DNA from 3 places in the Streptomyces sp. NPDC046712 genome. Region 1 is predicted to be linked to each of the others. Evidence: predicted binding sites of a transcription regulator. Region 1 holds the regulator's gene; each other region holds the start of a gene.
What was found. Region 1 encodes HrcA, which represses chaperone genes, less so after heat shock. Its sites were predicted from a motif close to TTNGCACTCNGNNNNNCNGAGTGCNAA; they were not measured.
Positions count from the first base shown of each region.

Region 2: a site for HrcA is predicted at 1,339-1,365, ahead of groL (chaperonin GroEL). Genes of this name have one in related genera too.
Region 3: a site for HrcA is predicted at 1,558-1,584, ahead of groES (co-chaperone GroES). Genes of this name have one in related genera too.

Region 1 covers NZ_JBEYYW010000002.1:126,316-129,561, forward strand. Annotated here, with positions in the region: gene ABZ939_RS02840 (DUF3097 domain-containing protein) at 1-150, opposite strand, end outside; gene ABZ939_RS02845 (MBL fold metallo-hydrolase) at 161-883, opposite strand; gene hrcA (heat-inducible transcriptional repressor HrcA) at 1,026-2,045, shown strand; gene dnaJ (molecular chaperone DnaJ) at 2,046-3,185, shown strand.
Region 2 covers NZ_JBEYYW010000017.1:51,090-54,335, reverse strand. Annotated here, with positions in the region: gene thrC (threonine synthase) at 1-222, shown strand, start outside; gene ABZ939_RS22220 (MoaD/ThiS family protein) at 252-530, shown strand; gene ABZ939_RS22215 (cold-shock protein) at 947-1,150, shown strand; gene groL (chaperonin GroEL) at 1,530-3,158, shown strand.
Region 3 covers NZ_JBEYYW010000020.1:89,249-92,494, reverse strand. Annotated here, with positions in the region: gene ABZ939_RS24965 (class I SAM-dependent methyltransferase) at 1-304, opposite strand, end outside; gene ABZ939_RS24960 (polysaccharide deacetylase family protein) at 414-1,328, shown strand; gene groES (co-chaperone GroES) at 1,731-2,039, shown strand; gene groL (chaperonin GroEL) at 2,157-3,246, shown strand, end outside.

The DNA of each region.
Region 1 (3,246 bases):
TAGCGTCACCGTGCCCGCCTCGCAGCGGATCACCGCCCCGCAGAAGCCCGTCGAGACCTCCTCGACGACGAGGTCGGCCTCCGCCGGCACCTCCGGCACGGGCGCGGAACGCTTCCAAGGGGGCGTCAGGTCCGGGTTGTAGCTGCGCATTTGGGGGACGTTATGACACTCCGAAGCGGCGTGCCAGTTCATCCCGCTGGGCCCGTACGAATGTCGCGTCCACGGCCGCGCCGTGGCCCGGCACGTACACCGCGTCCTCCCCGCCCAGACCGAGGAGGCGGTCCAGCGCGTCCGGCCAGCGCGCGGGCATCGCGTCCCGCCCCGCCTGTGGCTCGCCCGACTCCTCCACCAGATCGCCGCAGAAGACGACCTCCCTGGAGCCGGGGACGCAGAGAGCCAGATCGTGCGCCGAGTGACCCGGGCCCACGTTCGCAAGCAGCACCTGGCGGCCGCCCAGGTCCAGCGTCCACTCGCCCGACACCGAGTGCTGCGGGACCACCAGGGCCTCCACCGCCGCGGCCGCCGCGAACGCGTCCACCCCGTGCCGTACCGCGGCGGCGTGCAGCGAGTCCGCCTCGAGCCGCAACAGCTTGTCCAGGCCCACCGCCCCGAAGACCTCCGCCTCCGGGAACGCGGCCGTCCCCAGCAGATGATCGAAGTGCGGGTGGCTCAGTGCGATGTGCGTCACTCTCCGGCCGCCCGTCAGCGCCTCGATCTGATCCCGGAGCTCCGCGCCCTCCCGGAGCGTGGAGCCCGTGTCGTACAGCAGCACCGCCTTCTCGCCCAGCACCAGGCCCACCGTGGCGTCCCAGACGGGCAGCCGGCGCCGCCCCACTCCGTCCGCGAGCCGCTCCCAGCCGAACTCTTCCCAAGTGACATCCATACCGCGACGCTAGCGGCTACCACCCCGCCTCCTTGCCAGGAGCGATGCCCGCCGCCGTACACTGGCCGGGGGATTCCTGGCACTCGAACAGGGCGAGTGCCAAAAGCGGAGCAAACCGATACGACAGCTGGAGGTGTGCGCGATGCTCAGCGAACGCAGACTCGAGGTGCTGCGCGCCATCGTCCAGGACTATGTCGGGACGGAGGAGCCGGTCGGCTCCAAGGCGCTCACGGAGCGCCACAAGCTCGGCGTCTCGCCCGCCACCGTGCGCAACGACATGGCCGTACTGGAGGACGAGGGCTACATCGCCCAGCCCCACACCAGCGCCGGACGCATCCCGACCGACAAGGGCTACCGCCTCTTCGTCGACAAGCTCGCCGGCGTCAAGCCGCTGTCGACCCCCGAGCGGCGCGCGATCCACAACTTCCTCGACGGCGCGGTCGACCTCGACGACGTCGTCGGGCGCACGGTCCGGCTGCTCGCGCAGCTCACCCGTCAGGTCGCCGTCGTCCAGTACCCGTCGCTGACCCGCTCCACGGTCCGGCACGTGGAACTGCTCTCGCTGGCCCCCGCCCGCCTGATGCTCGTGCTGATCACGGACACGGGCCGGGTCGAACAGCGGATGATCGACTGCCCGGCGCCGTTCGGCGAGACCTCGCTCGCGGACCTGCGGGCCCGGCTCAACAGCCGCGTCGTCGGTCGCCGTTTCGCGGACGTGCCGCAGCTGGTGCAGGATCTTCCGGAGTCGTTCGAGGAGACCGAGGACCGCGGCACGGTGTCGACGGTGCTCGCGACCCTGCTCGAAACCCTGGTGGAGGAGCACGAGGAGCGGCTGATGATCGGCGGCACCGCCAATCTCACCCGCTTCGGCCATGACTTCCCCCTCACGATCAGGCCGGTGCTCGAGGCGCTGGAGGAGCAGGTCGTGCTCCTCAAGCTGCTCGGCGAGGCCAAGGACTCGGGCATGACCGTACGGATCGGGCACGAGAACGCCCATGAAGGGCTGACCTCCACGTCCGTCGTCGCGGTCGGCTACGGTTCGGGCGACGAGGCAGTCGCCAAACTCGGCGTGGTCGGACCGACCCGCATGGACTACCCCGGAACGATGGGAGCGGTACGCGCAGTGGCACGTTACGTCGGACAGATCCTGGCGGAGTCGTAAGTGGCCACGGACTACTACGCCGTACTCGGCGTACGCCGCGACGCGTCCCAGGACGAGATCAAGAAGGCATTCCGGCGGCTCGCGCGCGAGCTGCACCCGGATGTGAATCCCGATCCGAAGACGCAGGAGCGCTTCAAGGAGATCAACGCCGCGTACGAGGTGTTGTCGGACCCGCAGAAGAAGCAGGTCTACGACCTCGGCGGCGACCCGCTGTCCGCGTCCGGCGGCGGTGGTGGAGCCGGTGGCTTCGGCCAGGGCGGCTTCGGGAACTTCTCGGACATCATGGACGCGTTCTTCGGTACGGCGTCGCAGCGCGGGCCGCGCTCGCGCACGCGCCGCGGCCAGGACGCCATGATCCGGCTGGAGATCGACCTCAACGAGGCCGCCTTCGGTACGACCAAGGACATCCAGGTCGACACGGCCGTCGTCTGTACGACGTGTTCCGGTGAGGGCGCCGCGCCCGGCACCTCCGCCCAGACCTGTGACATGTGTCGCGGCCGTGGCGAGGTCTCGCAGGTCACCCGGTCCTTCCTGGGCCAGGTCATGACCTCCCGCCCCTGCCCCCAGTGCCAGGGCTTCGGCACCGTCGTCCCGACCCCGTGCCCCGAGTGCGCGGGCGACGGGCGGGTCCGCTCGCGCCGGACGCTCACGGTGAAGATCCCGGCCGGTGTCGACAACGGCACGCGCATCCAGCTCGCGGGCGAGGGCGAGGTCGGGCCGGGCGGCGGTCCCGCCGGTGACCTGTACGTCGAGATCCACGAGATCCCGCACGAGGTCTTCCAGCGACGGGGCGACGACCTGCACTGCACGGTCACCATCCCGATGACGGCGGGCGCGCTCGGTACGAAGGTGCCGCTGCAGACGCTCGACGGGCTGGAGGAGGTCGACATCCGCCCGGGCACGCAGTCCGGCCAGTCGATCCCGCTGCACGGGCGCGGCATCACGCACCTGCGCGGCGGCGGCCGCGGCGACCTGATCGTGCACGTCGAGGTGACCACGCCGTCGAAGCTCGACCCCGAGCAGGAGCGGCTGCTGCGCGAACTGGCGAAGCTGCGGGGCGAGGAGCGGCCGACGGGTCAGTTCCAGCCCGGACAGCAGGGGCTGTTCTCGCGCCTGAAGGACGCGTTCAACGGGCGGTAGGCAGGCGACTGCCGGGGGGCCGGGGGTTGCCCCCGGGTCAGCACAGTCAGCCCGGACAGCA
Region 2 (3,246 bases), on a different contig from region 1:
GCCCGCACCGAGGGCATCTTCGCCGAGACGGCGGGCGGCGTGACGGTCGGTGTGACGAAGAAGCTGATCGAGGCCGGTCTCCTCGACCCGACCCTCACCACGGTCGTGCTCAACACCGGTGACGGCCTCAAGACCCTGGACGCGGTGGCCGAGACCTCGCAGGCGACCGCCACCATCCGCCCCAGCCTGGACGCGTTCCGCGACGCCGGCCTGGCCAACTGACCACCCTCGTTACGGAAGGCAGCACCACCATGAGCGTCAAGGTCCGCATCCCCACCATCCTCCGTACGTACACCGGCGGCCAGGCCGAGGTCCCGGCGGAGGGCGCGACCCTCTCCGAGGTCATCGCCGACCTGGAGAAGAACCACACGGGTATCGCGGCCCGCGTCCTGGACGACCAGGGCAAGCTGCGCCGCTTCGTGAACGTGTACGTCAACGACGACGACGTCCGCTTCGAGCAGGGCCTCGAGACGGCGACGCCGGACGGCGCCGGTGTCTCGATCATCCCGGCCGTCGCCGGGGGCTGCTGACCCATCCGGACCGGGCCGAGTTACCCACGGTCATCTGAATTGCCCCCTCCGCGAGAGAAGCGGAGGGGGCAATTCTGCATGGTTGAGCGCGGTAGAGTTGGGGAAGTCCCCCCGGCTTCCCTTCGCTGCTTGTGCCAGACGCATATGAGAATGCGTCCGCACCCGACAAGATGCAGCCAAAGTGTTCGAGTGTTGTGTACCTTCTGCGCACTTTGCCGGGCCCGACTTGCCCCGGAATTCAGTGAATTCTCCTCAATTCTCCTTTACGGCGCGCCCAGAATTCTCGTCCGATTGACCTGTTGCAGAGGGCAGTTGGGCAGATACATTCAGCCGCGGTCGACGCGTTCCGGCGCAGGGTCTGACCCGGGTCCGCGAAGTGCGGCCCCGCGCAAGGGCCAGTAATAGGGGAGTTAGGCATGGCTCAGGGCACCGTCAAGTGGTTCAACGCGGAGAAGGGCTACGGCTTCATCGCGGTCGACGGTGGTGCGGATGTATTCGTCCACTACAGCGCGATCCAGATGGACGGTTACCGCACCCTTGAAGAGGGTCAGCGGGTCGAGTTCGAGATCTCGCAGGGCCAGAAGGGTCCGCAGGCGGACATGGTCAAGCTCGCCGTCTGAGCACGGCGCGATCGGCCACCACGTACGCACTCACGCGTTCTCACGCCGAGGGGTCCGCATCCTGACCAGGATGCGGACCCCTCGTGCGTGTCCGGAGTCCCTACGAGAGCCCCTCTCGATCTGTGGGAGTCGCTTGCCCCCGCCCGTCACCCGACCGCCACCCCTCATCGACGTCCCTTCGGGACGGCCTTGCACTCTCCTGGGTCGAGTGCTAATCATTGGCGTTAGCACTCTGAAGGTGAGAGTGCTTACGAGGATCGGGCAGACGAGGCCCGCGGCCAGGTGGGGCAAGGAACCACAGGGCACGCAGGCCGTCCGTCGCGGGCGTCGGCGCGGTCCTGGAGCGTTATCCACCCCATGTCCGGGAGGACCACTTCACATGGCCAAGATCATCGCGTTCGACGAGGAGGCACGGCGCGGTCTCGAGCGCGGGATGAACCAGCTCGCCGACGCCGTCAAGGTCACCCTTGGCCCCAAGGGCCGGAACGTCGTCCTCGAGAAGAAGTGGGGCGCCCCCACGATCACCAACGATGGTGTGTCCATCGCCAAGGAGATCGAGCTCGAGGACCCGTACGAGAAGATCGGCGCCGAGCTGGTCAAGGAAGTCGCCAAGAAGACGGACGACGTCGCCGGTGACGGTACGACCACCGCGACCGTCCTCGCCCAGGCGCTCGTCCGCGAGGGCCTGCGCAACGTGGCCGCCGGTGCCAACCCGATGGCCCTCAAGCGCGGCATCGAGAAGGCCGTCGAGGCCGTCTCGGGCGCCCTGCTCGAGCAGGCGAAGGATGTCGAGACCAAGGAGCAGATCGCTTCCACGGCCTCCATCTCCGCCGCCGACACCCAGATCGGCGAGCTCATCGCCGAGGCGATGGACAAGGTCGGCAAGGAAGGCGTCATCACCGTCGAGGAGTCCCAGACCTTCGGTCTGGAGCTGGAGCTCACCGAGGGTATGCGCTTCGACAAGGGCTACATCTCGGCGTACTTCGCCACCGACATGGAGCGTATGGAGGCGTCCCTGGACGACCCATACATCCTGATCGTCAACTCCAAGATCTCCTCCGTGAAGGACCTGCTCCCGCTCCTGGAGAAGGTCATGCAGTCGGGCAAGCCCCTGCTGATCATCGCCGAGGACGTCGAGGGCGAGGCCCTGTCGACCCTGGTCGTCAACAAGATCCGCGGCACCTTCAAGTCCGTCGCGGTCAAGGCCCCGGGCTTCGGCGACCGCCGCAAGGCCATGCTGAACGACATCGCCATCCTCACGGGCGGCACGGTCATCTCCGAGGAGGTCGGCCTCAAGCTCGAGAACGCCGGCCTGGACCTGCTGGGCCGCGCCCGCAAGGTCGTCATCACCAAGGACGAGACCACGATCGTCGACGGTGCCGGTGAGAGCGACCAGGTTGCCGGTCGCGTCAACCAGATCCGCGCCGAGATCGAGAACTCGGACAGCGACTACGACCGCGAGAAGCTGCAGGAGCGCCTGGCGAAGCTCGCCGGCGGTGTTGCGGTCATCAAGGCCGGCGCCGCGACCGAGGTCGAGCTCAAGGAGCGCAAGCACCGCATCGAGGACGCCGTTCGCAACGCGAAGGCGGCCGTCGAGGAGGGCATCGTCGCCGGTGGTGGCGTGGCCCTGCTGCAGGCCTCCTCGGTCTTCGAGAAGCTCGAGCTGGACCTGTCGGGCGACGAGGCCACCGGTGCCAACATCGTCAAGCTGGCGCTCGAGGCCCCGCTGAAGCAGATCGCCGTCAACGCCGGCCTCGAGGGTGGCGTCGTGGCGGAGAAGGTCCGCAACCTGCCCGTCGGCCACGGCCTGAACGCCGCGACCAACGAGTACGTGGACCTCATCGCCGAGGGCATCATCGACCCGGCGAAGGTGACGCGCTCCGCGCTGCAGAACGCGGCCTCCATCGCCGCGCTGTTCCTGACCACCGAGGCCGTCGTCGCCGACAAGCCGGAGAAGGCCGCCGCGCCGGCCGGCGGCGGCATGCCGGGCGGTGACATGGACTTCTGAGCCACGGCTCGGTAGTTCCTCGCTGTACGCGACCGAGGGCGGCACCCCTGCTGGGGGTGCCGCCCTCGGGCGTTCGGGGTGATGCTGG
Region 3 (3,246 bases), on a different contig from region 1:
CGCCGAGCGCCCGGAAGCGCTCCGCGCGGTAGGCCCCGACCGTCGCCCGGGTCGACTGCTCGACACCGTTGGGCGTGAAGTACATCCGGTGCGCGTCCTCGGCGCCGAACTTCGCCACCGCGCGCTGACGCAGCCGGGCCTGTCCGATGGCGGCCGAGACCAGCTCGGCGGGGTGCTCGCGGCGCAGCCGTGAGGCGACGGCCAGTTCCTGGGCGGGGTCGTAGTCGCGCAGGGCGGCGAGCAGGGTCTGGCCCTCGGGGGTGAGCAGGGCCGTGAAGGCGGCGAGGTCGGTCACCCGTCCCATTGTGGGCCAGCCGGGGGATGGTGGGCGCCGGGTGGCGGTGTCGGCGGCCGTGCGGGGCCCGTCGCTGACAGGATGCGGCGCCATGCAGCTAGTACGACAAATGGAAAAAATGCCAGCAAAGCGCATGGTGCGCCTGCGGCGGTCGGTGGGAGTGGTCCTGCTCGTCGCCGCCCTCGGGTCCGCCTGCGCGGCCCCCTCGGACGAGGCGGAGGGTGCGCGCAAGGGGCCCGCGAGCCCCGCCGCCGGACAGCCCAAGGCGCAGGGCGCTTCCGGCGCCCTCACCGCATACGTCGAGAAGATCCGCAAGCAGCGGGCCGCCCGCGCGCTCGCCGCCAAGAAGTGGGGGCTCGACCGGCCGCCGCTGGACGCCCCGGCCCCGCCCGCCGTGAAACCGAAGATCACCACCCGGAAGGGGTTCGAGACCGACGGGGAGGGTCTGCCGCCCGTCTTCACCACCGTGCCGACCAAGGAGAAGGTCGTCTTCCTGACGATCGACGACGGCGCGGAGAAGGATCCTCAGCTGCTGCGGATGATGAGCGAGCTGCAGATCCCGTACAGCGCCTTCCTGAGCGACTACCTCGTCAAGGAGGACTACGGCTACTTCAGGAAGATGCAGGACGCCGGCGTCGCCCTGCACAACCACACCCTGAATCACCGCTATCTGCCGGGGCTTTCGTACGCCGCGCAGAAGCGGGAGATCTGCGGGATGCAGGACACCATCGAGAAGCAGTACGGGAAGCGGCCGCCGCTCTTCCGGCCGCCCTACGGCAACTACAACGAGAACACCCTGCGCGCGGCCAGGTCGTGCGGGGTCAAGGCGGTCCCGCTCTGGGCCTCCGAGGCGTTCCCCGACCGGATGGAGTGGCGCGAGTGGGACCGGGACCTGCACCCCGGCGACATCGTGCTCACGCACTTCCGCGGCAAGGGGGAGTGGAAGGGCACCATGCCGGACATGATCCGGCGGGTGATGAAGACGATCACGGCCAAGGGGTACGCGGTCGCGAAGCTCGAGGACTACGTGTGATCCGGGCGCGCCGGCTGGTGGCCGGCCTCGCGCTTGCCGGCGCGCTCCTGGGGGTGTCGGGGTGCGCGTCGTCGATGGATCCGATCGAACGCCTGGGGCGGAAGGCGGCGGGAGAGCTGCGGGACCTCGGGGACCTGCCGGATCTGGGGAATCTGCGGAAGGCGGCCCGGAACGATCCGGTCCGCGGTGCCGTTCTCGTACCGTCGCCGAAGCGCCACACCGCACGGAATTGGCACTCCGCTTGACCGAGTGCTAATCGCGGTCATAGTCTCGGCTCTGGCACTCCCCACTGGAGAGTGCCAACACAGCGACGGGCAGGTCCGGCACCCGCGACGACGGATCGACCTGGTCGCCACCTCAGACAGTTAACCCCGTGAGATCTCCGAAGGGGGAGGTCGGATCGTGACGACCGCCAGCTCCAAGGTTGCCATCAAGCCGCTCGAGGACCGCATTGTGGTCCAGCCGCTCGACGCCGAGCAGACCACGGCCTCTGGCCTGGTCATCCCGGACACTGCGAAGGAGAAGCCCCAGGAGGGCGTCGTCCTCGCCGTGGGCCCGGGCCGCTTCGAGAACGGCGAGCGCCTGCCGCTCGACGTGAAGACCGGCGACATCGTGCTGTACAGCAAGTACGGCGGCACCGAGGTGAAGTACAACGGCGAGGAGTACCTCGTCCTCTCGGCTCGCGACGTGCTCGCGATCGTCGAGAAGTAATTCACCGAAGTACTGAAGCGATGCTTTGAGCTGCGCCCCTGACCCCGCACCGGGCGTCCGGGGCGCAGTTCGTTTCACCAGTTACACCACGAAATCCGAGAGGGCTGAATCGCTCCCATGGCGAAGATCCTGAAGTTCGACGAGGACGCCCGTCGCGCCCTTGAGCGCGGCGTCAACAAGCTTGCCGACACGGTGAAGGTGACGATCGGCCCCAAGGGCCGCAACGTCGTCATCGACAAGAAGTTCGGCGCCCCCACCATCACCAACGACGGTGTCACGATCGCCCGCGAGGTCGAGATCGAGGACCCGTACGAGAACCTCGGCGCCCAGCTGGTGAAGGAGGTGGCGACCAAGACCAACGACATCGCGGGTGACGGCACCACCACCGCCACCGTGCTCGCCCAGGCGCTCGTCCGCGAGGGCCTGCGCAACGTCGCCGCCGGCGCATCTCCGGCCGCCCTGAAGAAGGGCATCGACGCCGCGGTCAAGGCCGTCTCCGACGAGCTCCTCGCGACCGCCCGTCCGATCGAGGACAAGTCCGACATCGCCGCCGTGGCCGCGCTCTCCGCGCAGGACCAGCAGGTCGGCGAGCTCATCGCCGAGGCGATGGACAAGGTCGGCAAGGACGGTGTCATCACCGTCGAGGAGTCCAACACCTTCGGCCTGGAGCTCGACTTCACCGAGGGCATGGCCTTCGACAAGGGCTACCTGTCCCCCTACATGGTCACCGACCAGGAGCGTATGGAGGCCGTCCTCGACGACCCGTACATCCTGATCCACCAGGGCAAGATCTCCTCGATTCAGGACCTGCTCCCGCTCCTCGAGAAGGTCATCCAGGCCGGCTCCTCCAAGCCGCTGCTGATCATCGCCGAGGACGTCGAGGGCGAGGCCCTGTCGACCCTGGTCGTCAACAAGATCCGCGGCACGTTCAACGCCGTGGCCGTCAAGGCCCCGGGCTTCGGCGACCGCCGCAAGGCGATGCTCGGCGACATGGCCACCCTCACCGGTGCCACCGTCATCGCCGAGGAGGTCGGCCTCAAGCTCGACCAGGCCGGTCTGGACGTGCTGGGCACCGCCCGCCGCGTGACGATCACCAAGGACGACACCACCATCGTCGACGGTGGCGGCAACTCCGAGGACGTCACGGGCCGCGTCAACCAGATCAAGGCCGAGATCGAGTCCACCGACTCCGACTGGGACCGCGAGA